DNA from 2 places in the Caballeronia sp. LZ003 genome. Region 1 is predicted to be linked to the other one. Evidence: riboswitches for the same ligand, from Rfam matches in the RefSeq annotation. Region 1 holds a riboswitch; the other holds the start of a gene.

Region 1 (15,268 bases):
TTGCTCGTACGCGCGTTAAAAAGGCGGCCTATTAGCCGCCCTTTCTTACTGCGCCCCGCCCTTCTCGGCCGCAGGAACCACGGCCGGAATCGTCCTTGGCCGCCCGCCCAGCCATCGCAAGACCGCTTGATGCACTTGAGGCACGGCAAGCAGCGTGGTTACGGCAATCGCATCCGCGGCCAGACCGGCGGGCACGTTGATGAGGCCATCGGTCAACGTGAAGAGAATGGAATCGACGACGAGCGATATCACGGTGCCGACGACAAAGCACACCATGCCGTCGCGCCCCACTGCCCCGACCCACGGCAGGCGCGATGCGATTTCCTTGATCAGACCGTAGCGCGCAAAATTGGTGGCGATCCACGCAATGGCGAGAAAGTTGACGACGCGCGCGCCGGCGAGGTCACGCTTGAACGCGCTATCCAAGACCGGCGGCAGTACGAGCAGCTTGTAATACGCCATGCCGATGATCAGCGCGAGCGCCCCCAGACTGACGACCCATCCCATGCGATGCGAAGTCACGCGCTGATAAACCGGCGTGCAGCGCGCCAGCACGCCGAGCACGAACATCAGTTGCCAGGCGGCGGGATTGAAGTCCCAAAGCGTATCGTTGGCGGATGGCAAGTATTCACCGAGTTGCGGCGCAAACGCCCACAGGCCGAGGCTCAGACCGAGCAGCAACCACGGCTTGCTGCGCGCGAGCGGCAGCGTAAGCGGCACGGACAGCGCGAAGAGCGCGTACATCGGCAGGACGGCGGCAAGATACGGCTGGCGCTCGAAGGTGAGAATCTGCGTCAGTGACGACACCGGCGCGGCTGTGAGACTGTCGAGGTCATGCAGCGCCAGATTCGGCGCGCTGCCGAAAAACGGCCGCAGCAGGAAGGTCGCGACGAGCATCAGCGCGGCAGTGACGAGAAACGCGCGGTAGATTTCGACCGAGCGCTTGAGAAAACGCACGCAGGCGGCGCTTTCCGAGCGCCGGCTGGCCATCGCGGTATAGGCCGTCGCCGTGGCGAAGCCGCCGAGGAACACGAAGACTTCGGCGGCGTCGTTGAGCGCAAAGGCGTGCAGCGTGAAGCGCGACAACATGCTGCCGCCGATGTGATCGACGACGATGACGAGCAGCACGAGTCCGCGAAAGAAGTCCAGCTCGACGAGGCGTTGAGATTTTCCTGACATGCTGCTCAAGGAGTTTTCCTGCGGCGCGCAGGAGGTTGGCAGGCGCCGCAAACGGCGGCAAACGAGACCGAGAGTTTACCCTTAATCGTCTGCGGTGAGCATCTTCGCATAAGGAAAAAACCGTTTCAAATCCGGCGCTTGTTGTGTTTTGAGCGCAAACGCTGACACTTCGCAACGCATCTCTGTGTCTCCTCCGCTTGGTGTCTCGAAAAGTTTTCAAGTTCCTTTCATTAATCCAAGTCTGCGTTAATATCACGCGCCCAATCCACTCGATGCGGCTTTCGCACAGCTCAAAGGCTTCCGACGCGCATGGACTACCTCGCCACACTGCTGACCGATCCCGCCGCCTGGGCCGCTCTCGCGACGCTCGTCGTCATGGAAGTGGTGCTTGGCATCGACAACCTGATCTTCATCTCGATCCTGACCAACAAGCTGCCCGAGGCGCATCGGGAGCGCACGCAACGCATCGGCATCGGGCTCGCGCTCGTGATGCGGCTCGGTTTGCTCGGCACGGTCGCACTGATCGTGCGCCTTACCGCGCCGATCTTCGAGGCGTTCGGGCACGGCTTCTCGTGGCGCGACCTGATCCTGATCGCGGGCGGCGTTTTTCTCGTGTGGAAGGCGACCACGGAAATCCGCCATCACGTCACGCACGACGCCGACGATCACGCTGGCGCGAATGCGGGCGCGCGCCTCACACCGTTGTCGGCGATCGGCCAGATTCTGCTGCTTGATCTGGTGTTTTCCATCGACAGTATCGTGACGGCGGTCGGCATGACGGAACACATTCCGATCATGTTCGTTGCCGTGATCGCGGCGGTCGCGGTCATGCTGTTCGCGGCGGGGCCGCTGTCGCGGTTCATCGAACGCAATCCGACTATCGTGATGCTGGCGCTCGGCTTCTTGCTCGTGATCGGGATGACGCTGATCGCGGAAGGATTCGGCTCGCACGTGCCGAAAGGCTATATCTATGCGGCGATGGCGTTCTCCGCGCTCGTCGAAGCGCTCAACATGCTGGCGCGGCGGGCGAAGCGGAAGTCCGATCCAGCTCGGAATTGACGCGTCGAGAACTGATGCATCAGCTCGTGTAGCCGTCGCGGATCAGGCGGCATAGAACCGGCGCCATCGCGGGCTCCTCGGGTTCGCCTCGGTCGACCCATGCGGCGAATGCCTTCACGTCGTCGGTGAATGGCGGTTCGCCGCGCGCCTTGCGGATGACGTTGTGCGCGCTCAGCAAAGCTTTCGCGGGCGCCACGATCGATGCGATGAGCGGCCCCTTCGCCGGGCCGAAGTCGAAATTGTCCATGCCGTGCTTATCGGCATTGGCGATGAAGACTTGAGGCTCAGCAGGTCCGGTGGCGTCGCGCTTGCACGGCGGGGGTGTTATAAGCCGCACCTCAAAACGGCAACTCGCCCTGCCGCTTTTCAACAACCGCGATCTCCGGCAACGGCTGCGCGCGCAGCCAGCGATCGATCGCGTCGACGACATGCCGACGTTCGGTTTCATCGAGTACCTTGCCCGCCGCGATGTCGTGCCATTTCGCCAGACAACCGCGGCAGCACGTCGCCGTCGCGTGCTGCGCGATGAACACCGGATGCCCGCGAAACGGCGTCTGCTTGCCATCGTTGAGCGGCGCTTGCGGCGCAAGGCGCTTCGCGATCAGCTCGTGCGCCTGCGCGACGACCGCTTCCACCCCGCGTTCGCGCAGATAGCGCCCTTCCCGCACACCCAACGCAAAACGCCTGCGAAACGCGGATTTCGCGAGCGAGGCGAAGACGGCGTCGAGATCGCGCATCGACCTTCATTCCTTGCCGTAGAGCGTGGAATCGGCGAAACCCTGGGCGTCGAGCACACGGCCCACGAGAATCAGCGCCGTGCGTTGCAAACGCACTGCCCGCACCTTCACCGCGATATCCGCAAGCGTGCCTTCCACGCGCGTTTCATCCGGCCAACTCGCGCGAAACACCACGGCGACAGGACAATCCGCGCCGTAATGCGGCAGCAGATCGTCGACGATACGCTCGATATGCCGCACGCCAAGATGAATGGCGAGCGTCGCACGATGACGCGCCAGATCCGCGAGCGATTCGCCTTCGGGCATCGACGTTTTCGCGGCATAGCGCGTGAGAATCACGGTCTGCGAGATGCCCGGCAAGGTGAGTTCGCGTTTGAGCGCCGCCGCCGATGCCGCCGTCGCCGTCACGCCCGGCACGATCTCATAAGGAATCGCGAGCGTATCGAGACGGCGCATCTGCTCGCCTGTTGCGCCGTAGAGCGAAGGGTCGCCGGAATGCACGCGCGCCACGTCTTCTCCCCGCGCGTGCGCGTTTTCGAGCAACGCGACGATCGCATCGAGATCGAGTTCCGCCGTGTTCACGACACGCGTCGCCCGATGCCCGCTCAACACTTCGTCGGGCACGAGCGAGCCCGCATAAAGAATCACCGGACACGAGCGGATGAGCCGCTGGCCCTTCACGGTGATGAGTTCCGGGTCGCCCGGTCCGGCGCCGATGAAATAGACGGTCATGGAAGAGGAAGTTCGGTTGTGAGTGCATCGAGCGCGCTTGCCGGATCGTCGAACGCGCGATCGGCTTCGGGAAGCGCGGGCCGCGCAAGCATCACGACGGGCAAGCCGCGTTCGCGCGCCACCGCGAGCTTCGCTTCGGTCGCGCGGCCGCCGCTGTTTTTGCTGACGACGACATCGATACGCGCCGCATCGAACAACGCGCGCTCGCCTTCGATACTGAACGGCCCGCGCGCATCGACGATCCGCGCACGCGCGTTGCCTTCGTGCGGGTCGAGACAACGGACAGTCCAGAATTGCGACGCGGGTATCTCGTCAAGATGCGCAAGCGGCTCGCGTCCGAGCGTGAATAACGGCTTTTCATAGGCCGCGATTGCATCGACGACGCCTGGCCAATCGCGCGCCTCGCGCCAGATGTCGCCTGCTCGCGGCTGCCATGCCGGACGACGCACGGCCCACAAGGGCACGCCAACGAGCGTACATGCTTCGCGTGCATGACGGCTCATCTGCGCGGCGTAGGGATGCGTGGCATCGAGCACGAGCGCGATGCCTTCTTCACGCAGATACGTTGCCAGACCCGCCACGCCGCCAAAACCGCCGACGCGAACCTCAAATGCGAGATCCGTCGGCACACGCCCAAGCCCCGCGAGACTGTAGACATGCGACGTGCCGAGCCTGCGCGCAATGACGAGCGCGTCGCCGGTGCCGCCGAGCAATAGCACGCGCTTCATTGCGCGCTCCCGACGATTTGCCCTTGCCTGTCGATGGCGAAAGTCTCCACGACGATGCCTTGCGGCACGACGTCGAGCGCCACTTCGCGGGCCCGCGCGCAGACGATATCGCCGAGCGCGATGCCTTCGCCGCGCGCCAGCTTAAGCGCCTCCTGACTCGTGTTGGCCGCGCGAATCGCGTGCTGCAACGCGATGCTCGCGCCAGCATCGGCGGCCCAGGTGGCGAGAAGCGGCAAGTCGATACTCGACGTGCGGCTGTGCAGATCCATATGTCCCGCCGCGAGCTTGCTGAGTTTGCCGAAGCCGCCGCAAACACTGAGTCTTTCGACCGGCGCGCGGCGCAAGTGCTTCAAAACCGCACCCGCGAAATCGCCCATTTCGATGAGCGCCATATCCGGCAAGCCGTAACGCGCGCGCATGGCGTCCTCGCTCTGATTGCCGGTGCACGCCGCGATATGTTGCACGCCATTGGCGCGCGCGACATCGATCCCCTGATGGATCGACGCGATATAAGCCGCACACGAAAACGGCCGGACGATGCCGGTGGTCCCGAGTATCGACAGTCCGCCGATAATGCCGAGCCGCGGATTCATCGTCTTGAGCGCAAGCGCCTCGCCATTCTCCACGCCGATGCTCACGTCGAAACCGCCCGCATAACCCGCTCGCGTGGCGAGTGCTTCGAGATGCTCGCTCATCATTTTGCGAGGAACGGGGTTGATGGCCGGCTCGCCGATCGGCAACGCAAGGCCCGCGCGCGTCACGGTGCCAACGCCCGGCCCCGCATGAAAGCGTACGCCATGCCGCGCCGCAAGCCGCACGCGAGCTATGACGAGCGCGCCATGCGTGACATCGGGATCGTCGCCGGCATCCTTGATGACGCCCGCTTCCGCTGCATCGCCGGCAAGACGGCAGAACGCGAGCGGCATGGTCACGGACTGGCCCTTCGGCAGCACGATCTCCGCGCGCTCGCTCGGCTCGCCGAGCAACAAAAGGCGCGCGGCCGCGAGACTCGTCACGGTCGCGCAGCTTCCCGTCGTGTAGCCGCTTCTGAGCGGCGCGGACTGTTCGGGCGTTTCGTCACGCATCGGGATGGTCATCCGCCGGCGAGCTCATGGCTTCTTCGCGTGCAGAAGCGTGATCGGCAGCGCTTGCCGCCACGTATCGAAACTGCCGAGCGGCTCGGCCTGTGCGATGCCGATCCGCGTCAGCTCGCCGCCATGCTCCGCGCGCCATGCAACGAGCGCCGCTTCGCTCTGCAAGGTCACGGCGTTGACGATCAGCCGACCGCCCTGCCGCACGCGCGCCCAGCACGCATCGAGGAGACCCGGCACGGTCACGCCGCCGCCGATGAACACGGCATCCGGCGCGCTCAAACCGTCGAGCGCGCCGGGCGCCTCGCCCTTGACGAGTTGCAGCGCAGGCACGCCGAGCGCATCGCGGTTATGTTCGATGAGACGCTGCCGCCCCTCGTTCGCTTCGATTGCAATCGCGCGGCAAGCGGGATGCGCGCGCATCCACTCGATACCGATGGACCCGCAACCCGCGCCGACATCCCACAGCAATTCGCCCGGTTGCGGCGCGAGACGTGCGAGCGTCACGGCGCGTACATCGCGCTTGGTGAGTTGGCCGTCGTGCCGATACGCGTCGTCGGCAAGACCCGGCGTGAGCGATGGCCCCGCGTGGCCCGCATGCGTGCGGCATTCGATCGCCATGAGATTGAGCGCCGCCACGCGCGGCTCGCGCCAGTCGTCCGCACGTTCGTCGAACCGGCGTTCGTTCGTGCCGCCCAGATGCTCGAACACCGTCACGCGGCTCGCGCCGAAACCATGCAGCGTGAGAAGCTGCGTGACGGCGGCGGGCGTCGCGCCATCGGCGCTCAGGACGAGCAGACGTCCGCCGCGAAACACATGCGCAAGCAGGGACGCCACCGGCCGCCCGACGAGCGACACGCATTGCGCGTCCTGCAACGGCCAGCCCAAGCGCGCCGCCGCCAGCGACAGCGACGAAGGCGCGGGCATGACGCGCATTTCTTCCGTGGATAATTCGCGCGCAAGCGTGGCGCCGACGCCGAAGAACATGGGGTCGCCGCTCGCAAGCACGCATGTTTGGACGCCGCGCTCGGCGAGCACGGCATCGACGGAAAACGGGCTTGGCCATGGCACGCGGCGCGCCGCGATACGCGCCGGCAGAAACGCGAGGTGACGTTCGCCGCCGTGGATCGACCGTGCTTCGAAGAGCGCGCGCCGCGCCTCGCGGCCAAGCCCATGCCAGCCGTCCTCGCCGATACCCACGACGGTCAGCCAGTTCGACATGTGCGGCCTCCTACGGGCGAATCCCGCGTTTGAAGCACCCGCGCAAGGCGGGAAGCGGTCTGATGGTCGATAAAAGCGGGCATAATAGCGCGTTCGTCGGTGCCTGAAGGGTTCGATCGGTATCGAGCCTCATGGCCTAACAGGGAACACAGCAAAACTGTGGCTGCCCCCGCAATTGTACGCAGCGAGTCCGCGCTCCACTGCCACTGGTTTTTACCGGGAAGGCTAGCGCGAATGTCGACCTGCCAGCCAAGAGACCTGCCGACGTAAGCATTCACTGCTATTCAACGCTATTCAACGCAATTGCGCGAAGCCTGCCGGGCGGGGTGTACCGGTTCGCAACTCAAGCGCTTGAGCATACGGTCGAGCTTTTGGAATCGTTCTTGCCGCCTCGGTCTTCGGCCTGTCCCGGCCTCATGCGTATCGTGCCCGCACGCGATGGCGCCCTTGCGCGCGTGCGTCTTGCCGGTGGCGAGTTGCGTCGCGAAGCCGCGCATGCCGTGGCGCACGCCGCCGAGCGCTGCGGTTCCGGCACGATCGAAGTGACCAATCGCGCCAATCTGCAACTGCGCGGCATTCGCGACGACGCCCACGCGGAACTCATCGACATCGTGCTCGCGGCGGGCCTCGGTCCGACCACGGCCGGCGCCGACGATATCCGAAACGTCATGCTGAGCCCGCTTGCGAGCACGGGAACGCGTGCGCTTGCAGCGGATATCGTCGAAAGCATGCAGGCCGATGCCGCGTTGCACGCGTTGTCGCCGAAGTTCGCGTTGCAGATCGACGATGGCGAAACGCTTGCGATGCTCGATCATCCGCACGATCTTTGGCTTTCGGCGCTGGACAATGGCGCGCGCTTCGCATTCGGTTTTGCAGGATCGATGCCGCATCGTGAGGAACATGCGCCTGCCTCGGGCGCGATCGCCCGTGACGACGCGAAGCGCTTCATCCTGGCCGTGTTGCAGGCGTTTCTGGCGCTGGCATCGGTGGAAGAACACCGCATGCGCGATGTGCTCGCACGCGTTGGAATAGCGGGCTTTCTCCATGCCCTCGACTTCGAAACACAGCACGACGCCGCACTTCAGTCATGGCGTCGCGCGCCTTCCGATGCAACGTTACGACTCGGCGCGCATGCGGACTATGTCGGCGCGCAAGCGCCGCTCGGCCGCCTCGATGCTAATACGCTTCACGCAATCGCCGATCTCGCCGAAGAACGCGTCGTGATGACGCCCTGGCAAAGCGTGTTGCTGCCGGACGTGCACGCGAATCGCATGACGCATGTCGTCGACGCCCTTCGCGCGCTTGGCCTCGCCACCGATCCACGCGATCCGTTCGCGCGTCTGATCGCATGCGCGGGTTCTTCGGGCTGCGCGAAAAGCCGTGCCGATACGAAAGCGGACGCGCATCGTTTAGCCGCCTTGCTGCCCGCGCATGCGCATGCGCACGCGCATCTGAGCGGCTGCGAGCGCTTTTGTGCGGCGGCGCATCCCGTCAAAAACACGCTCGTTGCCGTTGCGCCCGGCCGCTACGACGTGCTTCGAGGCACACACGTGATCGCCCATAACCTCCTCATCGAAGAGGCGGCCGCATGGCTCGCCCGGAGTCATGCCGATGTCTGACTATATCCGCGACGGTGCGGAGATTTACCGGCAATCGTTCGCGACGATTCGCGCCGAAGCCGACCTCGCCGCCATTCCCGCCAACCTCGAAAAGCTCGCCGTGCGGCTGATTCATGCGTGCGGCATGATCGATATCGTCGATGACCTGCGCTTCTCGTGCGATGCCGGTATCGCGGGCCGTGAAGCGCTCGTGAGCGGCGCGCCCATTCTCTGCGATGCGCGCATGGTCGCCGAAGGCATCACGCGCGCGCGCCTTCCCGCGAATAATCGCGTGATCTGCACGCTCGGCGATGCCTCCGTGCCGGAACGCGCCCGTGCGATGCACAACACGCGCTCCGCTGCCGCACTCGAACTCTGGCGGCCCGATCTTGCGGGTGCGATCGTCGCAATCGGCAATGCGCCCACCGCGCTCTTTCATCTACTCGACATGATCGACGACGGCGCACCGAAGCCCGCGCTCATCCTCGGCTTTCCAGTGGGCTTTATCGGCGCGGCGGAATCGAAAGCCATGCTTGCCGCCGACAGCCGTGGCATTCCTTTCGTCGCGTTGCTCGGACGACGCGGCGGCAGCGCGATGGCGGCGGCCGCCGTGAATGCGCTCGCATCGGAGGCCGAGTGATGAGCGGAAGACTCCATGGCCTGGGCGTCGGTCCGGGCGATCCCGATCTCATCACGGTGAAGGCGTTGAAGCTGCTCAAGGCGGCGCCCGTGGTCGCGTATTTCGTCGCGAAGGGGAAGAAGGGCAACGCGTTCGGCATCATCGAATCTCATCTCGAAGACACGCAGACGCGCTTGCCGCTCGTCTATCCCGTGACGACCGAAGCGCTCGAACCGCCGCTTTGCTACGAGACGATCATCAGCGCGTTCTACGATGAATGCGCGCTCGCCATTGCGGATCATCTCGAAGCCGGCCGCGACGTGGCGGTGATCTGCGAAGGCGATCCGTTCTTCTACGGCTCGTACATGTATCTGCATGATCGCCTTGCCGCGCGCTTCGAGGCAGAAGTCGTGCCCGGCGTCTGTTCGATGCTGGGCGGCGTCGCAGTGCTTGGCGTGCCACTGGTTTATCGTAATCAGAGCCTTGCGGTGCTTTCGGGCGTTCTTTCGGAAGCCGAACTAAAACGAAAGCTGGCGACGAGCGATGCCGCCGTCATCATGAAGCTCGGCCGCAACTTCGACAAAGTGCGTCGTGTGCTGGCGGAACTCGGGCTCGACAAACGCGCGTTGTATGTGGAACGCGCGACGATGGCGAATCAACGCATCGTGCCGCTGAACGAAGTCGATCCAATGGCATCGCCCTACTTCTCGCTGCTGGTCGTGCCGGGGACGAAATGGAGCGCATAGACTTAGCGAAGCCGCTTGCCATCGTCGTGCTCGGCAACGGTGCGCTGACTATCGCGCGCAAGATTCAGGCGTGTCGTCCGGGATCGCTCGTTCATGGACTCGCTAGTCGCGTGAACGTGGACGTCTCCTTCGACGACTTCGGCGCGCACGTGCGGGCACTCTATGCGGCAGGCTCGCCAATCGTCGCGCTGTGTTCAGCAGGCATCGTAATTCGCGCGCTGGCAGCGTCGCTTGCGGATAAGGGCGCGGAGCCGCCGGTGCTCGCTGTCGCGCAGGACGGCAGCGCGGTCGTGCCGCTGCTCGGCGGCATGAGCGGCGTGAACATGCTTGCGCGTGATATCGGCCAGATGCTCGGTATCGTACCGGCCATCACGACGAGCGGCGAATTACGCTTCGGTCAATGTCTGCTCGCGCCGCCCGAAGGCTACGTACTGGCGGATATCGAACGCGGCAAGCGCTTCGTGTCCGACTTGCTTGGCGGAGCAACGACGCGCGTGGAAGGCCACGCACCGTGGCTCGATCAGGCAGCCCTTCCTCGCGCCGACGATGCGTTGCGCGCCATCCGCATCACGCCCGAAAGCGCCCACGATGAACACAGTCTCGTGATTCATCCACGTTGTGTGATTGCATGGATCGAAGATGACGCGACGATCGGCGATGTAGCCGAATGCGTACGCAAGACACTTCAAGCACGAAGCCTCGCGCCGCTCGCACTCGCTGTGCTGGTCGCGCCCACGCACGCAATGACATCGCAACGTCTTGCCGATGCCGCGCACGCGCTCGACGTGCCACTGCGTTTCAGCAACGCCCCGCCTTTCGATGTTTCGCACAACGGCGACGTTGCATTGCACGTCGCCAACGCGCCCGTCGATGCGCAGGCGATAGGCCGTGCACGCGGCACGTTGACCGTGATCGGTCTCGGTCCCGGCAGCTCCGAGATGATGACGCCCGCCGCAAAAGCCGCGCTCCATGTCGCAGAAGACGTGCTCGGTTACGAAACCTACGTGCGCATGGCAGGCCCGTTTCGCGCCGATCAACGCGCGCATATGACGGACAATCGCGAAGAGTTGCAGCGCGCGCGACATGCGTTCGAACTGGCAAGCGCGGGACGCAGGGTCGTGGTCGTATCGTCGGGCGATCCGGGCGTGTTCGCCATGGCGGCAGCCGTGCTCGAAGCACTCGACAAGGAAGCGAACGCGTCATGGCATGCCGTGAAACTCGAGATCGTGCCGGGCGTATCGGCGTCGCTTGCCACGGCGGCGCGTGCGGGCGCACCGCTCGGCCATGACTTCTGCGTTTTGTCGCTATCGGATAATCTGAAGCCGTGGGGCGTCATCGAGAAACGCATAGCGCATGCGGGTCAGGCCGATTTCGTCATGGCGTTCTACAACCCGCTATCGAAGGCACGGCCCTGGCAATTCGATCGCGCGATCGAAATCGTGAAGCAGCATCGCGATGCCAAAACGCCGGTCGTGCTCGGGCGCGATGTGGGACGCGCGGGCGAGACGCTTCGCATCATGACGCTTGGCGAGTTGGACAGCACGATGGTGGACATGCGAACGATGGTGATCGTCGGATCATCGACCACGCGCATGATCGGCGATGGCGCATGGGTTTATACGCCGCGATGGTATGAATGACACGGGCAGGCTATCGCAAGTCCGCGCTCAGTTCGCTCGCATGAAAGTACTCCGCCGCCCAGCGTAGCGCCAACCTGCTCGCTTGCCCGACTCCGAATTGCCCTTCATCGAAGTCCACTAGCACGACGCGGTCCGCGCACTGCGGCGGCGCGGGCGTCTCGTTCGTGCGGCCATCGGTCAGCACCCATAGCCAGCGACGCTGCGCGGGTCTTCGACGCGCGGCTCGTGCAAGCACGGTCTGCGCACTCGAAAGACCCAACGCCAGCGGCGTGCCACCACCGCCACCGATAGGACTCACCCAGCGCTCGTTCCACCAATGCGCGGCGCCCGGCTGACGACGCACTTCCGCACGCCCGCCACCGAAACATACGAGCGCAATTTCCGAACGCTCGCGATAAGCCCGATCGAACAACGCAATCAACAAGCCCTTGGCACGCGCGAGCCGTTCACCCGTGAGCATCGATCCCGAGCAATCGAGAAGAAAGCAATGCAACGACGCCGCTTCGCCCTGCACACGTCGATAGCGAAGATGCCGTGCATCGAGACGCTCGGCAAGTTTCGCGCGTAGCGTCGATATCCAGTCGAGCGTGGTGCTTTCATCGCCTTCGCGACCGGTCATGCGACCGCGTGCCCGCGCTTCACGCCATCGAAGACGATGCTCTTGAGCATCCGCTTCGTGTCTCCGATGGCTCAGGCTTTTTTTGCGGCAAGCGGTCTGACTTGCTTGACCTTCGCCGTGCCTGCTGGCTCGGGCGGCATGTAGCCCCAATCGCTTTCATTCGTGCTGCCGGTATCGCGCGGGGCGGGCTGCTGCGGCGCTTCGCCTTGCGATGCATCGGCCTCGCGTCGTCGATGCTTCAGCACGGCGTCGGCCACGCGATCGACATGAAGCGTCTGCACGTTGCTCGCGCCTTCGAATGCCGCGAGCGCTCTCGCCGCACGCAGCATCACGAGATCGGCGCGCAAGCCATCCACGTGAGCGGCGATGCAAAGCGCGCTCACGCGCGCATGCACCGCGTCGTCCGGATCGAGCGCGAATAGCACGGCACGTGCTGCATGAATGCGTTCTGCTAGCGCGGACTGTGCATCGGCATGGCGTGCGCAGAATGCTTCAGCATCCATATCGAACGCGAGGCGTGCCTTGACGATCCGTTGCCGCACGCTCGCATCGAAGCAATTGTTCAATTCGACCGCGAGCCCGAAGCGATCGAGCAATTGCGGACGCAATTCGCCTTCTTCGGGATTCATCGTGCCGATCAATACGAAACGCGCTTCATGCCGATGCGAAATACCATCGCGCTCGATGACGTTCACGCCGCTTGCCGCGACATCCAGCAACTGATCGACGAGCGGGTTGGGCAGCAGATTCACTTCATCGACATAGAGCACGCCGAGATGCGCTTTTGCAAGCAAGCCCGGCGAAAAGGTCACGCCGCCGTCGCGCAAGGCGCTTTGAATATCGAGCGTGCCGATCAACTGCTCTTCGCTTGCGCCGAGCGGCAGCGTGACGAGCCGGCCTTCGGGCAATAGCTCGGCAAGGGCGCGTGCGGCAGTGGACTTCGCCGTTCCGCGTGGGCCGCTGACGAGCACGCCGCCAAGCGCCGGATCGATAGCCGCGAGCACGAGCGCCTGCTGCAAGGCCTCCTGCCCGACGAGCGCGGTAAAGGGAAACACCGGAAAATCAGCGTCGTTCGGGTTCAAGTCTGTCGGCCTTCGAGTTGCTGTTCGACATCGAGCAAATGGCGCGTCACGTCAGCGCGATAGCCGCCCGGCTCTTGCCATAAACCGCGCTCCATGGCTTCGAGCAGACGCTCGCATATCGATTGGAGCGCGTGAGGATTGTGCTGCGTGATGAACTCGCGCGTGTCTGCGTCGTTCACGTAAGCGTCGGTAACGAGCGCGTATTGATGATCCGATACGACACGCGCCGTGGCGTCGTATCCATAGAGATAATCCACCGTTGCAGCGAGTTCGGATGCGCCTTTGTAGCCGTGACGCTTGACGCCGTCGATCCATTTTGGATTGACCACGCGCGAGCGCACCACGCGTGCAATCTCTTCGTTCAAGGTCCGCACGCGCGGCGCGGCGGGATTGCTATGATCCGCGTTATACGCCTGCGGTTGCAGGCCCGAAAGATAACGCACGGCCGCGACCATGCCGCCCTGAAACTGATGGTAGTCGTTCGAGTCCAGCAGATCGTGCTCGCGGTTATCTTGATTCTGAAGCACGACATCGAGCGCGGAAAGCCGCGTGCCGAAGCTCGCTCGCGCATCCACGCCGTCTTGCGCCTGCGAATACGCATAGCCTCCCGTGCTTTGATACGCGGCCGAGAGATCGGCGTCGCTCTGCCATTGCTTCGCATCGATCAGCTCCTGCAAGCCCGCGCCATATGCGCCCGGCTTCGTGCTGAACACGCGCCAGCCTGCACGTTGCCGCGCTTCTTTCGCATTCATACCGCGACCGATCAGTTCATCGCGCTCACGCATGACGCGCGCGCGAATCGGATTGATATCCTCGGACTCGTCTTCGAGCTCGGCGACGGCTTGCACCGCCGCATCGAAAAGATGCATGAGATTGGCGAAGGCGTCGCGAAAGAACCCCGATACGCGCAAGGTAACGTCGATACGCGGCCGGTTGAAGATGGAGATTGGCAGTATCTCGAAGTCCGTCACGCGATTGCTTCCCGCCGCCCACTTCGGCCGTACGCCGATCAGTGCGAACGCCTGGGCCATATCGTCGCCGCCAGTGCGCATGGTCGCCGTGCCCCACACGGAAAGGCCGATGGCGCGCGGGAAATCGCCGTGGTCCTGCACGTGTCTTTCCACCAGCAGATTGGCCGACTTGAGGCCGATGGACCACGCGGCTTGCGTCGGCAACGCGCGTGTGTCGACCGAATAAAAATTGCGTCCGGTAGGCAACACGTCCGGTCTGCCGCGCGATGGAGAACCGCTCGGACCAGGCGGCACGAAGCGGCCCTCGAGCCCGCGCTTCAGTTGCTCGAGCTCTTGCGGACCACACGCGTCAAGACGCGCGAGCACATCGCCTTGCAAGCGTTCGAGCACCAGCGTCGTTTGCGGCCCCGGCGATTCGGCATCGCCTTGAAATAGTTGCAACGCTAACGATTCGAGGCGTTCGCGTGTATCGCCATGATGCCGCCAAGGCGCGTCGACCGCGTTTTGAAGCGCGTCGGGGCGAGGTCCATTCCATGGCGCCGCCCAGTCGGCATCGAGCGGATCGAACGCTTCACCGAGCGCGAGATCGCGCGCCATGGCCGTGATGAGACTTGCATTCGCGCCGCGTCCGTCGCCGGTCGGAAAACGGCCCAATGCGAGCAGCGTATCGCGCCTTTGCACGCCTTCGGGCGATACGCCGAACACATGCAAGCCATCGCGTATCTGCGCTTCCTTGAGTTCGCACAGATAGGCATCGGCACGCGTAAGCAGTGTGTCTTCACCCTGCAAGTCGCCCGGTGCGTCGAGCCCGAGTTCCTCATGCAATCTGTTCTCGACGATGTTCGCGAGGATGGACTTGCGCAGCAGCTTCGCGCGGCGCGTATCGACCATGAGCGCTTCGTAGTATTCGTCCACTTGTCGTTCGAGATCCTGCAGCGGCCCATAGTTTTCGGCACGCGTGAGCGGCGGCATCAGATGGTCGATGATGACCGCCTGCGCGCGACGCTTGGCCTGACTGCCCTCGCCCGGATCGTTCACGATGAACGGATAGAGATGCGGCATGGGACCGAGAATGAGATCGGGCCAGCACGATGCTGACAACGCAACGCTCTTGCCCGGCAGCCATTCGAGGTTGCCATGCTTGCCGACATGCACGAGCGCATCGGCCTGGAAACGCAAGCGCAACCAAAAATAAAACGCGAGATACGCATGCGGCGGCACGAGCTCGGCATCGTGATAGCTCGCA
Region 2 (15,268 bases), on a different contig from region 1:
AGCTCGAAGCGCGCATGAACACGGGGCATCGGGCGCGGCCGGCGGGCATGCTTGCGTGGCTTGCGGCCGTCGTGCCGCCGGTGTTGGTCGCGTGGGCGCTCGTGAGCGTGCTGCCGCCCGCGTATGCCGCGGCCGTGCATGTGATCTTGCTGTGGTTCGCGCTCGGCGCCAAGAGCTTGCGTCAGCACATTGCGCCGATTGCCCGCGCCCTCTCGCTCGGCGACCTCGAAAGCGCGCGCAAGCTCACCTCGCGGATCGTGTCGCGCGATACCTCGCAAGCCGACGAGAACGCCCTTTCGCGCGCGGCCGTCGAATCCGCGCTCGAAAATGGCAACGATGCGATCTTCGGGGCGCTCTTCTGGTTCGTGATCGCGGGCGGGCCGGGCGCGCTCGCGTTTCGCCTCGCCAATACGCTCGACGCGATGTGGGGTTATCGCACGCCGCGTTACCTGCGCTTCGGCTGGGCGGCGGCGCGCATCGACGATGTGCTCAACTTCATTCCCGCGCGCCTCACGGCGGCGAGCTACGCGCTCGCGGGCGACACGCGCATGGCCTGGCATTGCTGGCGCACGCAGGCGCGTGCGTGGGACAGTCCGAACGCAGGGCCGGTGATGGCCTCGGGCGCGGGCAGCCTCAATGTGCTGATTGGCGGCGCGGCGGTTTATCACGGCGTGCTCGAAGCGCGTCCGACGCTCGGCGCGGGTCATGAGGCCACGCCGAGGCACGTGGTCGCGGCGTTGAGGCTCGTCGAGCGTTCGATCTTGCTGTGGCTTGCCATCCTGCTCGTCTTTGCCTTGATGAGCGCGTCCGGACATGGGTGATTCTTCTGTTTCGATTCGACGCGTCCATCACTTCGCGCCTTCCACACGCCATCATGGCTGATCCACTGCGTCCCATCCGTCACGGCGGCAATCTGCGCGAAGCCGCGCGTCGATACGGCATCGCGCTCGACGACTGGCTCGATCTTTCAACGGGCATCAACCCCTTAGGCTATCCGGTCCCGCCCATTCCGCCCGATGCCTGGCGCCGTTTGCCCGAAGACGCCGATGGTCTCGCCGAACTCGCCGCGACTCATTACGGCGCGCCGCTCGCGCTGCCCGTCGCGGGTTCGCAGGCCGCCATTCGTGCCTTGCCGTGGCTCTTGAAGAAGGGCACGGTAGCCATCGCACCGTTGACGTATGGCGAGTACGCGCCGGCGTTCGTGCGCGCGGGCCATTCGGTCGTACCGCTCGATGTAAATGCCGACACGTTGCCGAATGCCGTCGATCACGTGATCGTCGCCAATCCGAACAACCCGACCGCCGAGCGTCTCCCGCGCCACGTCTTGCTGCATTGGCATGCGAGGCTGGCATCGCGCGGCGGTACGTTGATCGTCGATGAAGCATTCGCCGATGTCGATCCGGCCGAGTCTCTTGCCGGTCGCAGCGCGGATGCGGGGCTTGTCGTCCTGCGCTCGGTCGGCAAGTTCTTCGGGCTCGCGGGAATTCGCGCGGGCTTCGTGCTTGCCGCACCCGATGTGATCGCCATGCTCACCGATGCGCTGGGTTCATGGACCGTCAGCGGCCCCGCGCGTCACGCGGTGCGGGCGGCTTTCGAGGATCGCGCGTGGCAACGGGAAACCCGCGAACGCTTGCAGCGCGATGGCGCACGGCTCGCGGCGCTTATCGCGCATCATGGGTTCGACGCGCGTGCGACGCCGCTTTTTACGTCGTTCCAGACATTGGATGCGAGCGGCTTGCAGCATGCGCTTGCCACGCGCGGTATCTGGACGCGGCTCTTCGATCCGGCTGGGATGACGCCGAGTTTGCGCATCGGCTTGCCAGGCAGCGAAGGAGAATGGGTGCGGCTTGAACGAGCGATGGCGGAGGTTTGCGCGTGACGTCGAAATCTTTCTGGCGCACCTTGGCTGCGCGGATCGGCTTGCTTGGCAGTGAAGTCAATCGGGCGCAGCTTGAACGCTCGCTCCCGGTGGCTTGCGCGTGAGCTTAGAACTCGTCTTGCGCACCTTGGCTGCGCGAATCGGCTTGCTCCGGCGCGCAAGCAACCGAGGTCTGCGCGCGTTCGCCGCGCATTCGCTTCGACACGCCGTTCCGCATGTCCTTCTCGCAACGACGTTGACGCTGAGCGCATCGCCCTCTGTCGCCGCTATCACCGTCACCGACGACAGCGGCTCCAGCATCACGCTCGCGACACCCGCCACGCGCGTCGTGAGTCTCGCGCCGCATGTCACCGAATTGCTGTTCGCGGCGGGCGGCGGGTCGCGTATCGTCGGCGCGGTGACGTATAGCGATTATCCGAAGGAAGCGCAGGCTATCCCGCGCGTCGGCGACAACAAGGCGCTCGATCTGGAGCGCATCGTCGCATTGCATCCGGACTTGATCGTCGTATGGCGGCATGGCAATGCGGCGCGGCAGATGGATCGGCTGCAAGCGCTCGGCATTCCGATCTTCTTCAGCGAACCGCGCCATCTCGACGATATCGCGAGCAACATCGACCGGCTCGGCGCGTTGCTCGGCACGGAAGCGAACGCACGCGCGGCGTCGGCTGCATTCACGCGCGATATCGGCAGTCTGCGGACGCGTTATGCGCAACGTCCGCCGGTCGGCGTGTTTTATCAGGTGTGGGACGACCCGCTCATGACGCTCAACCGCGACAACGTGTTCAGCGAAGTGATCGCGTTGTGCGGCGGCGTCAACGTCTTCGCCGCGAACGACACGCGCGTGCCGACCATCTCGACCGAAGCCGTGCTCGCGGCGAACCCGGAAGCCATCGTCACCGCGACGCCCGGCGCGACGACGCCGAATCGCGCGTTGCCCGCACTCGATCGATGGAAGCGATGGGGTTCGCTCACCGCGGTGGCGCGCGGCAACCTCTTCGGTATCGATGGCGATCTGATCAATCGGCCGACGCCGCGCATCGCGCTGGGCGCGGCCGAGCTTTGCAAGGATCTGGAGCAAGCGCGCGGGCGTCGCGGAAAGTGACCGAAGCGGCCCTGCCCTCAGGCATTCCACCGCACCAGCAGCCACTTCCCTCTCACGCGCCTGAACTGCACGATCGCGCCGAATTCGATCGGCCATTGCAACACGCTCGCGCGCTCCATCCCGAGCATATGCGCTGTCAGCACGCGCATGACGCCAGCATGCGCGATCACATGCACCGGCCGTTCGGCACGCTCGATATCGCGCAACCAGTCCTCCACGCGCCCGGCGAACTGCACGAGACTCTCCCCGCCATGCGGCCTCGCGTGTTCGATATCCGCGGCCCAGGCATCGATCAGCGCGCGATCGATCGCATCCCACGCGCGCCCTTCCCATGCGCCGAAGTTCATCTCGGCGAGGCGCGCATCGACGTGAGGCGCGATGCCACCGCTCAACGCCGAGGCCAGCGATGCACATCGCACGAGTCCGCTCGAATGCCAGCCATCGACACACGCGGGCACGTTCAGCGACAGCATGCGCGCCTTCAGAGCGCAAGCCGATGCATTCACATCGCGCAGCAAGGGAACATCGGTCTGGCCGTAGCACACGCCTGCATCGACGCGCACGGCTGGATGCCGGATCAGTACGAGATCCATGCGAGCCCGATGAGATAAATGGCCAGTTCGAACACCTGTTGCGCGAAGCCGAGACAATCCCCCGTATAGCCGCCGATGCGCTTCACAAAGTAACGTCCCATCGCCCAGCGCAGCACCGTGAGCAACGCGATCGTCAGGCAGGCGAATTTCCAGTCGATGACAAAGAGCCACGGCACGCCGAAGATCATCGCAATCAGAAACGAGCCCGCGCTCATGCGCTGTGCGACCGGCTTCGCCTTGCCCTCGGCGCGCACATAGTCGAGCGTGACGAGATAGCTGATGGCGAAAACGCGGCTCGCGGCGTGCGCGGCGATCAGCAACCATGCGGCAATAAGCGGCGGCGTGCTCGCAAGCGTCTGCCACTTGAGCGCCAGTGCAATGACGAGCGCAATCGCGCCGAACGCCCCGATGCGCGAGTCATGCATGATGCGCAACACGTCATCGCGCGTATAGCCGCCGCCGAAGGCGTCGGCGCAATCGGCAAGACCGTCTTCGTGGAACGCGCCGGTCAGCACGAGCGTGGCGGCCATCGACAGCAACACGGCAACGCCCAACGGAAGCACGCGCAACGCCGCGAGCAGGACGAGCGCGGCAACACCGCCGACCATCACGCCGACGAGCGGAAAATAACGCGCCGCCGCGTTCAGATAAGCGCGCTCGAAGCCAACCCAACGCGGCACCGGCACGCGCGTGAAGTAACCGAGCGCGGTGAAGAAGTAGCGCAGTTCGTCGAGCGGACGGGTCATTGCGGCAAGCGGGTCGAGACGCCCGCGCGCCTGAACGCAGTGACGCGCCCCGACCTCGTGCAGCGCTTGCGGATGATGCTCATCGCCGTCACTCTCGCTTATCCGTGACACCCGCCGCCTCGAAGCTCGCCATCTCATCGACGAACGCAACGGCCGCGCGCAGGATCGGCAACGCGAGCGCCGCGCCCGTGCCTTCGCCAAGCCGCATGTCGAGTTGCAACAGCGGCTCCGCATGCAGATGCGCGAGCATGCCCCGATGCCCCGCCTCGTTCGACGCATGCGCGAACACGCAGTAGTCGAGCACCTCGGGTGCGATCTTCGCCGCGACGAGCAGGCCGGAAGTCGCGATGAAGCCATCGACGAGAATCGTCATGCCCGCGTCCGCCGCAGCGAGACACGCACCCGCGATCATCGCGATCTCGAAGCCGCCGAACGTCGCGAGCGTGTCGATTGCATCGCCTTCGGCCGCATGCAACGCGAGCGCTCGGCCAAGCACGTCGCGCTTGTGCGCAAGGCCGCGATCGTCGAGACCCGTGCCGCGTCCGACGCATTCGCCAATGGGCACACCGCACAGACGGCTCATCAGGCACGCCGCCGCCGACGTGTTCGCAATCCCCATCTCGCCGAAGCCGATCACGTTCGTGCCGAGCGCCGCGTGATGCCGCACACGCGCCGCGCCGCGCGCGATGCCTTCGAGCGAGGTCTCGCGCGACATCGCCGCTTCCTTCGCGAAGTTGCGCGTGCCGAGGCCGAGCGACAGACGCTCGTAGCCGCTATCGATGGGAATCGGTGTCGCCACGCCCGCATCGACCACTTCGAGCGTCATGCCGACCGAACGCGACAGCGCGTTGATCGCCGCGCCGCCCGCCAGAAAATTCGCGACCATCTGCGCGGTCACTTCTTGCGGATACGGACTCACGCCCTCGGTCGCGATACCGTGATCGCCCGCAAACACGATCATCGCCGGGCGCTCGATGCACGGCTTCGTCGTGCGCTGAATCACGCCCATTTGCAGCGCGAGCGTTTCGAGCCGACCGAGGCTGCCCGGCGGCTTCGTTTTCGTATCGATGATGCGTTGTAGTTCGGCTTCGCGCGAACGGTCTGGCGCGCGGGGCGTAGGCAAGTCGTGAGCGTTTGACATCGGCAATCCTTCAGGTGCGTGCAACGGGAATGGACGGCACGAGCGCTTCGTGCTCGCCATCGCGGATCAAGGCTAGCGGATAGCCGAACGCGGCGCTCGCGCGTTCAGGCGTGAGCACGTCCGCGACGAGACCGGCGTGCGCGCCGCCCTTGCCATCGAGCAAAAGCGCGTGCGTCGAAAAGCGCCGCGCGAGATTGAGATCGTGACACGAGAAAATCACCGTGCGGCCCGACTTGCACGCGGCGTCGGCCAGTACGTGCAGACAATCGATTTGATGATGCAGGTCCAGATGCGCGAGCGGTTCGTCGAGCAGCAAGAGCGGTGTGTTTTGGCACAGCACGGCGGCGAGCGTCACGCGTTGCCGTTCGCCGCCCGACAATGTCAGGACATCACGCGAGGCGAACGATAGAAGACCGAGCGCATCGAGCGCGGCACGCGCGGCAGCGCGGTCTTCGGCGCTCTCCCAGCCCCAGCCCGTGACATACGGAAAGCGGTTGAGCAGCACGGTGTCGAGTACAGTCGCGCTGAAGGCATCGTGCGAGCTTTGCGGCATCAGCGAGCGCGCGCGTGCGAGATCCGCCGCGCGCCAGGACGCGAGTGCGCGGCCATCGAGCGATATCGCGCCTTTGGCCGGCTTTGTCAAACCCGCGAGCACGCCAATGAGCGTGGTCTTGCCCGCGCCGTTCGGCCCGGCTATGCACCACATCTCGCCCGCGCCGATACTTTGCGTGAGGTCTTCCACGAGCGTGCGTGCGCCCGCGCGCAAGCTGACGTGTTCGATATGCAGGGTCATCGCGGTCTCGCCAGCAGCATCCACAGGAACATCGGCACGCCGACGAGTGCGGTCACCACACCCACCGGCAATTGCGCGGGCGCGATCGCCGTGCGCGCGACGAGATCGGCGCTCATCACCGCGAGGCCGCCTGCCAGCGCCGACGCCGGCACGAGCATGCGCTGATCGTTGCCGAACGCGAGCCGCAATAGATGTGGCACGACGAGCCCAACGAAGCCGATGGTGCCCGCCGTCGTGACAGCCGCCGCTGCCGCAAGCGATGCGACGAGGTACACCGACAGCCGCACGCGCGAGACAGGCACGCCGAGCGAACGCGCGGCCGTATCGCCACGCAACAGCACGTTGAGTTGCGGCGCGAGCGGCACGACGACGATCATCGCGACGACGAGCGCGATCAGCGCGGGCCACGGCGTCGCTGCGCCGTTCAGGTCGCCCGTCAGCCAGAAGATCATCCCGCGCAAGCGATTCTCCGGCGCAATACTGAGGATCAACGTGATGAGCGCGCCCCAGCCCGCCGCTATCACGACCCCAGTCAGCAGAAGACGCGGCGAGGCATCGCGATCGCCGTGCCACAGGTCGCGTCGCGCGAGTCCGAGCACCAGCACGATGGATGCGAACGCGCCCGCGCACGCCGCCAGATCGATGCCCCACCACGGCAGCGACGCGAGCATCGCCGTGAGTGCGAAGGTCGCCGCTCCGCCGGATACGCCGAGCACGTACGGCTCGGCCAGCGGATTGCGCAACAGCACTTGCAGCAGCGCGCCGGAAAGCGCGAGCAAGGCGCCCGAAGCAAAACCCGCAAGCGCGCGCGGCAAACGCAAGGTGAGCACGATGTCATCGGCGATATCGGGCGCGGCCGCATGCGCGTGCAGCAACGCCGCGATGGCGCGCGGCAAGGGCAACGCGACGCTGCCGAGCGCGAGCGACGCCACGAACACAAGCAACGCGGCAAGCCCGAGCGCAGCCCAGATGCCTAACGCGCGTTTCGCGTTCATCGCGCGGCGCAGGTCAACGGTGTCGCTCACGACGGGCGCCAGCCGAGCGTGACATAAGCGCCGCGCCTCGGCGTGTTGTACGAATAAGCCAGTTCATAGTTCCGGTCGAAGAGGTTGTCGACACGCGCGCTCACGTACCACGACTTCGTGATGTCATAGCGCGCCGACAGATTCACGACGCCATAGCCCGCGAGCGTCGAATCGTAATCGCTGCGCGCACCGCTCACGATCCACTCGCCACCCACGCGCCAGCTTCCTATCGAGCGATGCGCGCTGAAACTCGCGAAACGCCGCGCACGGCGCGTCAGGTCCTGATTGCCGGTTTCATCGACGGGATTCTGGAACGTCACGCCCGCGCGCAAATCAGTGGCGCCGACATGCCCTGCCCACGATCCCTCGACGCCCTGCACCTTCGCGCGTCCGACGTTCTGCGCGATATAGAAGCCGCTGCCGTCCGATACGTAATCGATCAGATTCGAATAGCGCGTCTGAAACGCCGTCACGCGCAGCACGCCCACTTGGTCCGATGCGTACTGCAGCGCCGCTTCCACCGAATGACTGCGCTCGGGCTGAATGGACGGATTGCCGCTGAACGGATAGTAGAGATCGTCGAAGCTCGGCGCGCGGAACGACGCCGCGTAACTCGCGCTCGCGCGCCAGTGCGTGTCGATGTTGTACGCATAGCCCAGATAGTAGCTGTTCGCGCCGCCGAAATCGGAATACTGGTCGTGGCGCAGATTGGCCTGCACTTCGCTCGGACCGAAGCGTCCCACATAGCCCGCGTACACCGAATTCACGTGACGATCCGGCGCGCTGAACTGATCCGAATCGAGCGTCTGGTCGAGATGCTCGTAACCGAACAGGAGCTTGTGCGCCTCCGTCAGGCGAAAGTCGTTCTGCCACAGATACTGGCGATCCTCGGAATTGAAGCGGCTCGTATAGATGCCGTTCTGCTCGATGTTCGCGCGGTCCTGTCCCTGCGCGACCGTGAAATGCGTGGTCCACTGGTCCGTGATACGGCCGTTCGCAAACACCGATGTCGACCGCACGCGACTGTGCGAATCGTTGAGATCGCCGGGCAAGCCGTAGGCATCGTCGAAACTGTCGATGCCGTTCGACTGATAGAAGCGCACGCCCGCGTCCCATTTGTCGCCGAACTTGTGGCGCAGCGTGGCCGCGACGCTTTCGTTCAGATAACCGTTCGCGTTCGGATTGGCGTTGGGCGCGAGCGCGGGATCGATCGACGAGAAACCATCGGTCTTCTCGCGCGATACGTTGAAGCTGAAGGTCGTGCGGCCTTCGCTATCGAGCGCGCCGGAAACGCCCGCCGCTTGCCGCTGCGTGTGATAGCTGCCGTATTCCGTCTCGAAGTAGAAGCGCGGCGGATGCGCCTCGCCGTCTTTCGTGAAGATCTGCACGACGCCGCCGATCGCGCCCGAGCCGTACAGCGCCGACACGTTGCCGTCCACGACTTCGATGCGGTCGATCTGATCCGGCATGATCTGCGCAAGCTGCGCCGAACCGAGCGATGCGGATTCCACACGCACGCCGTCGATCAAAACGAGCGATTGCGTCGAGGACGCGCCGCGTATGAACGCGCTTGCATTCGCTCCCGGGCCGCCGTTGCGCGTCACCTGCACGCCGGGCGCAAGACCGATGACGCCGAGCGCGTCGTAGGCATTGCTATCGGCGATATCCTGGGCGTCGAAGAGCGAAGTCTGCGCGATCGTATCGGCGAGAGGTTGCGCGGTGCGCGTCGCGGTCACGACGACGGGCGCGAGCGGCGGTTGCGAGGCTTCGTCCGCGAGCGCTTCATGAGCGAGCAGCCATGTGTTGAGGGCGACGAGCGCGGCGCGTTCGATCGTTTTGCGTCTGCCCGCGTGTCGGGCAAGTGGCGATACCATGCGTGAAATGTTCCCATGCGTAGGCTGGCGCGACCTCGCTCCCCGCAAGGCCAATGCGCGACGAGCGCGCTCGAATGCGAACAGACGAACGCGCTGAACAGTTGGCCGGTATCCGGGCTGGCGACACACCGTCCCGCCTTCCCACGCATGAAGCGCAGTGGCATCGACACGTTCTTCGCCTTGCCTGCGTCGAGCGGCGGATTCTTGCGAATCAGACAAACTCGCAAGCAAACTCACACGACGGCGCGGCGAAAAACGCGCAAGGGACGACTTGCAACTTGCGTTGCGGTCGCTTACCGTTGCGGGGGCAGCACAGGTTGGCGTGGCCTTGGCGGCGCCGCTTCCTGTTTCCCGTTTGACTGCGCCCGCAAAAGAATGCGGACGCGAGCACCAAAAGTGCGGCAAGTGTAGGAGCGCGATTCAGGACCGTCAAGAAACGACCCTGGCCGATCATCGCAAGACACACGGCTCACGACGAACCCAACTAGAACCCGCCGTCGCAACACATCGGCAGCGCCCGCGCTTTCCACACACGAATGCATCGCGATGCACGCATGATCGCGTGCTGTTACGTCTCGAAACGAGACAATTATCGGAAGCTCCGTTGAACCGCGCTAGAATGCGAGGTCTTTAGAGGACGCAGCACATGCTCAACGAACTCGAATCACTGTCAGGAAATATCGGCCGGCTGATCCAGATCAGCGAGCGGCACAATCAGGCGCGTCTCGCGCTTGAAGCACAAATCGAACAACTGCGTAGCGACTACGCGAACGTGCAGGCAGAGCTCGTGCAAATGCGCGAGGAGCGCGACACGCTGCAAGCCGAACGTGATTCCCTCTCGGCCAAGATCGACGACGCGCAGGTCCGCCTGAACGCGATCCTCGAAAAGTTGCCGCGCGGCAAGTCCGCGAATCATGCCGAGACGGAAAATCAGCTCGATCTCCTCGATGCCCGTTCTCACGATGTGCAAGCCGCGCACGAGCATGCGCACGCGGGAGAGCACAGTGAGCATCATCACGGAGAGAAGGCATGACGACCACGCAGATCGAAGTATCCATTCTCGGCCAGCAATATCGCCTCGCCTGTTCGCCGGAAACCGAAGGCGCGCTGCGTGAAGCGGTGGCACGCGTCGACGCCGAGATGAACAAGGTGCGCAATGCAAGCAACGTGCGCGGGCAAGACCGCATCGCGGTGATGGCCGCGCTTTCACTCGCTTCCGAATTGCTGAGGCTGCAAGAAAGCGTGCGTCATGGCGAGGCCTTCCCCGCCGAGGAAATTCGCCGCACGATGCACTCCATGAACGAACAGCTTGGTGCTGTCATCGCGCAGTATGAAGTGCAGTGACCGAAGTGCTGCGACGCCGCTCCTTGGCGAACGCTAATCGGTCGCGCGATGTCAATCGAAAAAAGAAACTGCGCAATTGGTGTCGAGAGGCTGCATTAGACATTCGATTGGTGTAGAGTGACTACTCCCTGCCTGGTTCGCCAAGGTCATATATTCCTTGAACCAATGCTACATTGGCACGGTTGTGGAAACTTGCAGCACGGGCGCGCGCGTCACTCTGTCTGATGTACCCGAAGTGTTGCTTACTGCGACCAATCTTGAACCCAGGTTCAGGATGCCGGCCTAGCGGCCGAGGTGGGGACCCTACTCCAGCGGCATCGGTTCATACCGATGCCGTTTGCTTTTGTCGAGCCCGTTTTAAAACCCCGTTGCCGAATCCATCATGCGCTACTGGCTGATGAAGTCCGAACCGGACGAAGCGAGCATCGATCATCTCGCGCACGCGCCGAAGAAAACCCTCCCGTGGACGGGCGTGCGCAACTATCAGGCGCGCAACTTCATGCGCGACCAGATGCAAGTCGGCGACGGCGTGCTTTTCTATCATTCGAGTTGCCCGGAACCGGGCATTGCGGGCATCGCCAAAGTCTGTTCTACGGCCTATCCCGATCCCACTCAGTTCGACGCCAAAAGCCCGTACTTCGACGCCAAGTCCACGCAGGAGACGCCGCGCTGGATGCTCGTCGATGTGCGCTTCGTCAAGAAGACGCCGTTGATTCCGCTCGCGACATTGCGCGAACACGCGGAACTCGCCGACATGCAAGTGCTGGCGCGCGGCAATCGGCTGTCGATCACGCCCGTGACCGAGGCGCAGTGGCGCTTCATAACCGAGCGTCTGGTCTAGGGCGCGCGAATCGTTCAAGGGAACTAAGGGAACGAACGAAGCGCCTAAGTGCGGTCGCGAATCACGCGATGCTCTTGCACTCGGAGTCCTTAGATGATCGACAAGAAAACCGCCGCCGCCCTCGCCTTCGTCGCGATGTCGAGCGCCGCGCTCACGCTTCCGCTTTCGGCCGCCGCTCAGACGGTAATCACCAATCCGCAGCCATCCGGCGTGCTCTCGCTATCCGCGCAAGCCAGCGCGCAAGTGCCGCAAGATGTCGTCAACATCACGCTGTTCTACGAGCAGGAAGCGGCCGATCCATCGTCGCTCACCACCACGCTCAATCAGCGCGCCGAAGCCGCATTGCGCGAAGCAAAAGGCGTCGACAACGTGACCGCGAAAAGCGGCTCGTTCACGGTTTATCCGAGCACGGATCGCGACGGTAAGATCTCCGCGTGGCGCGGCCGCACTGAGGTCGTGCTGGAATCGCACGACTTCGCGGCGGCGTCCAAGCTCGCGGGCAAGATGAGTAACGCCATGCAAGTCGGCAGCGTCGCGTTCTCGCTGTCGCCCGAAGCGCAGCGCGCCGCCGAGCAGAAGCTCTCGACGCAGGCCATCGAGTCGTTCCGCAAGGAAGCGCAGGCCACGAGCCAGGCGTTCGGCTACGCCAACTTCACGATCCGCGAAGTGAACGTGGGCCACAGCGGCGCGGGTCCGCGCCCGGTGATGATGATGCAGGCCCGCTCGCTTGGCGCGGACGCGAAGGTCGGCGCGCCGATGGCGCTCGAAGCCGGCACGACGACGGTGACCGTCGACGTGTCGGGTTCGGTGCAAATGGGGCGATAACTGCTGTGCCGGAGAACGCGGCGTGATTTACGCCGCGTTGCCGGACACGCGTTTCTGACGTTTGTACGCCCACACCATCATGACGATGCCCGCGACGATCATTGGCAGCGAGAGCCATTGGCCCATCGAAAAGCCGAGCGCGAGGAGTCCGAGATAATCATCCGGCTCGCGCGCGAATTCCACCGTGAAGCGCGCAAGCCCATAACCGATCAGAAACAACGCCGACACTGCGCCCACCGGCCGCGGTTTGCGCGCGAAGAGGTAGATCACCGCAAACAGCACGAGCCCTTCCAGCGCGATTTCATACAACTGCGACGGATGGCGCGGCAGCATGTGATAGCGCGAGAAAATCTCCGAGAGATTGTATTGCGCATCGAGCTGCGGATGCTTCGCGAGCCAGATGGCGTCGTCGTTGGTGGAATTCTGGAAGAGCATGGCCCAGGGCGCGGCCGGGTCGGTCACGCGGCCCCACAACTCACCGTTGATGAAGTTGCCGAGACGCCCCGCCGCCAGTCCGAGCGGCACCATCGGCGCGACAAAATCCGTCACTTGCAGCCACGTGCGCTTGCGCTGAAACGCGAACAGGACCATCGCGAGCGTCACGCCAAGAAAGCCGCCGTGAAACGACATGCCGCCTTCCCACACCTTGAAGATATCGAGCGGATGCGCGAAGTAATAACTCGCCTTGTAGAACACCACATAGCCAATGCGGCCGCCGAGAATCGTTCCGAGCACGCCGTAAAACAGCATGTCGTCGATGTCCTTGACGGTCCAGCCTTGCGCGGCGACATGCGGCAAGCGCAGACGCAATCTGCCGATGGCAATGGCCGAAATGAACGCAACGAGATACATGAGGCCGTACCAGCGCACGGCGAGCGGTCCGAGATGGATCGCGACGGGATCGAAATTGGGATGTATGAGCATCGTGTAATGGAAGAGCCAGGCGAACTTCAAAGGCGAATCATACGGCAACGACGGCAGCAGCCTGCGCGCGCACGATCTCGATGAGCCGGCTCAACACCGGACTCACTTCGGCCGCGCGCCACACGAGCCCGGTTTCGACCACGGGCCCCGGTTCCCGCAACGGGCGATACACCACGCCCGTGCGCCGCAGATGCCGCAACGACTGCGGCACGAGCGCGACGCCCATGCCGGCGGACACGAGGCTCACGATGGTCTGCATCTGTATCGCCTCTTGTCCGATGCGCGGCGTCAAACCGGCCGCGCCGTAGCAGCCCATAATGATGTCATACAAACCCGGCGCGAGACGCCTTGGAAAGACGACGAGCGGCGCGCTGGCCAAGTCGTGCAGATCGACGGGCGTCTCGGTCCATTCGGCGGCGCCCTGCCCGAGTTCCTGCGCGGTATCCGTCGACATGGCGATGACGAGCGGCTCGCGCGCAATCGGCAGATACGAAAGCGTCATGGCGTGACGCGGCGGCAGCGGCGGAATCACGAGACCGGCATCGATACGGCCGGCCACGAGTTCGTCTATCTGAACGTCGCTGGTGGCTTCCGTAAGTTGCAGACGCACGCCCGGATAACGCGCATTGAATTCGCGCAGTAACGCTGGCAAAAGGCCGTAATCCGCCGTGGAGACGAACGCGAGCGAGAGCACGCCCGCCTCGCCGCGCGAAAGCGACTGCGCGAGCGGACGCAAGGCGTCGGCGGCGGCAAGCAGGCGGCGCACCTCGGGCAACAGATCGCGGCCAACCGGCGTCAGTTCGACCGTGCGCCGCGTGCGTTCGAACAGCACGACGCCGAGCGCGTCTTCCAGCGCACGGATGGCCTGCGAGAGCGGCGGCTGCGTCATGGCGAGGCGCGCGGCGGCGCGGCCGAAGTGCATCTCCTCGGCGACGGTCACGAAGTAGCGCAGCAGGCGGAGTTCGACTGGCATCGATATGTTTTGCGACTCAATAGACCCTGAATAATATATTGGACAGATACATCGACGACACTGCATTCTTCCTGCACCACACCAAGAACCACGATCCCCTCAGGAGGCAGCCATGCCCTTCAATCGCCGCTCGAAACACATCACGCAGGGCGTCGCACGTTCGCCGAACCGCTCGATGTACTACGCCCTCGGTTACAAGGAGGAAGACTTCGACAAGCCGATGATCGGTATCGCCAACGGTCACTCCACCATCACGCCGTGCAACGCGGGTCTGCAGCGTCTCGCCGATGCCGCCGTCGAATCCATTCGCAAGTCCGACGCGAATCCGCAAATCTTCGGGACGCCGACCATTTCGGACGGCATGTCGATGGGCACCGAAGGCATGAAGTACTCGCTCGTCTCGCGCGAAGTCATCGCCGACTGTATCGAAACGGCCGTGCAGGGACAGTGGATGGACGGCGTGGTCGTGATCGGCGGCTGCGACAAGAATATGCCGGGCGGCATGATCGGCCTCGCGCGCATGAACGTGCCGGGCATCTATGTGTACGGCGGCACCATTCGGCCGGGCAACTGGAAGGGCAAGGACCTGACCATCGTGTCGTCGTTCGAGGCGGTCGGCGAGTTCACGGCCGGGCGCATGTCGGAGGAAGATTTCAAGGGCGTCGAGAAGAACGCGTGTCCGTCCACCGGTTCGTGCGGCGGCATGTACACGGCCAACACCATGAGCTCCTCGTTCGAGGCGCTCGGCATGTCGCTGCTCTATTCCTCGACGATGGCGAACCCGGATCAGGAGAAGGTCGATTCCGCCGGCGAATCGGCGCGCGTGCTCGTCGAGGCCGTGAAGAAAGATCTGAAGCCGCGCGACATCATCAACAAGAAGTCGATTGAAAACGCCGTGGCGCTCATCATGGCGACGGGCGGTTCCACCAATGCCGTACTGCACTATCTGGCTATCGCGCATGCGGCGGAAGTCGAATGGAGCATCGACGACTTCGAGCGCATGCGCAAAAAAGTGCCGGTGATCTGCGACCTGAAGCCGTCGGGCCAATATGTCGCAACCGACTTGCACAAGGCGGGCGGCATTCCGCAGGTGATGAAGATCCTGCTCGATGCGGGCATGCTGCACGGCGACTGCATCACGATCACGGGTCGCACGCTCGCCGAGGAACTGAAGGACGTGCCGAGCAAGCCGCGCGCGGATCAGAAGG

What was found. Region 1 has a riboswitch for cobalamin ahead of cobG (precorrin-3B synthase). Riboswitches for the same ligand answer to the same signal wherever they lie in the genome.
Region 2: linked by a shared signal. The riboswitch ahead of QCE79_RS03000 (TonB-dependent receptor domain-containing protein) and the one ahead of cobG (precorrin-3B synthase) in region 1 are both predicted to bind cobalamin.

Annotation. Positions count from the first base shown of each region.
Region 1 covers NZ_JARUXJ010000004.1:550,191-565,458, reverse strand. Annotated here, with positions in the region: gene QCE79_RS26695 (OpgC domain-containing protein) at 46-1,179, opposite strand; gene QCE79_RS26690 (TerC family protein) at 1,489-2,238, shown strand; gene QCE79_RS26685 (hypothetical protein) at 2,258-2,485, opposite strand; gene QCE79_RS26680 (DUF4186 domain-containing protein) at 2,577-2,975, opposite strand; gene cobM (precorrin-4 C(11)-methyltransferase) at 2,982-3,707, opposite strand; gene QCE79_RS26670 (cobalt-precorrin-6A reductase) at 3,704-4,435, opposite strand; gene QCE79_RS26665 (cobalt-precorrin-5B (C(1))-methyltransferase) at 4,432-5,520, opposite strand; gene cbiE (precorrin-6y C5,15-methyltransferase (decarboxylating) subunit CbiE) at 5,545-6,747, opposite strand; cobalamin riboswitch at 6,828-7,028, shown strand; gene cobG (precorrin-3B synthase) at 7,131-8,366, shown strand; gene QCE79_RS26650 (precorrin-8X methylmutase) at 8,359-8,985, shown strand; gene QCE79_RS26645 (precorrin-2 C(20)-methyltransferase) at 8,985-9,710, shown strand; gene cobJ (precorrin-3B C(17)-methyltransferase) at 9,698-11,350, shown strand; gene QCE79_RS26635 (VWA domain-containing protein) at 11,361-11,969, opposite strand; gene QCE79_RS26630 (ATP-binding protein) at 12,041-13,051, opposite strand; gene cobN (cobaltochelatase subunit CobN) at 13,048-15,268, opposite strand, start outside.
Region 2 covers NZ_JARUXJ010000001.1:647,433-662,700, reverse strand. Annotated here, with positions in the region: gene cbiB (adenosylcobinamide-phosphate synthase CbiB) at 1-821, shown strand, start outside; gene cobD (threonine-phosphate decarboxylase CobD) at 875-1,879, shown strand; gene QCE79_RS03030 (cobalamin-binding protein) at 2,115-2,981, shown strand; gene QCE79_RS03025 (histidine phosphatase family protein) at 2,999-3,574, opposite strand; gene QCE79_RS03020 (adenosylcobinamide-GDP ribazoletransferase) at 3,559-4,320, opposite strand; gene cobT (nicotinate-nucleotide--dimethylbenzimidazole phosphoribosyltransferase) at 4,409-5,461, opposite strand; gene QCE79_RS03010 (ABC transporter ATP-binding protein) at 5,472-6,254, opposite strand; gene QCE79_RS03005 (iron ABC transporter permease) at 6,251-7,249, opposite strand; gene QCE79_RS03000 (TonB-dependent receptor domain-containing protein) at 7,276-9,153, opposite strand; cobalamin riboswitch at 9,239-9,563, opposite strand; gene QCE79_RS02995 (ATPase) at 9,800-10,186, shown strand; gene QCE79_RS02990 (cell division protein ZapA) at 10,183-10,497, shown strand; RNA gene ssrS (6S RNA) at 10,620-10,802, shown strand; gene QCE79_RS02980 (EVE domain-containing protein) at 10,880-11,338, shown strand; gene QCE79_RS02975 (SIMPL domain-containing protein) at 11,432-12,163, shown strand; gene lgt (prolipoprotein diacylglyceryl transferase) at 12,191-13,087, opposite strand; gene QCE79_RS02965 (LysR family transcriptional regulator) at 13,125-14,060, opposite strand; gene ilvD (dihydroxy-acid dehydratase) at 14,173-15,268, shown strand, end outside.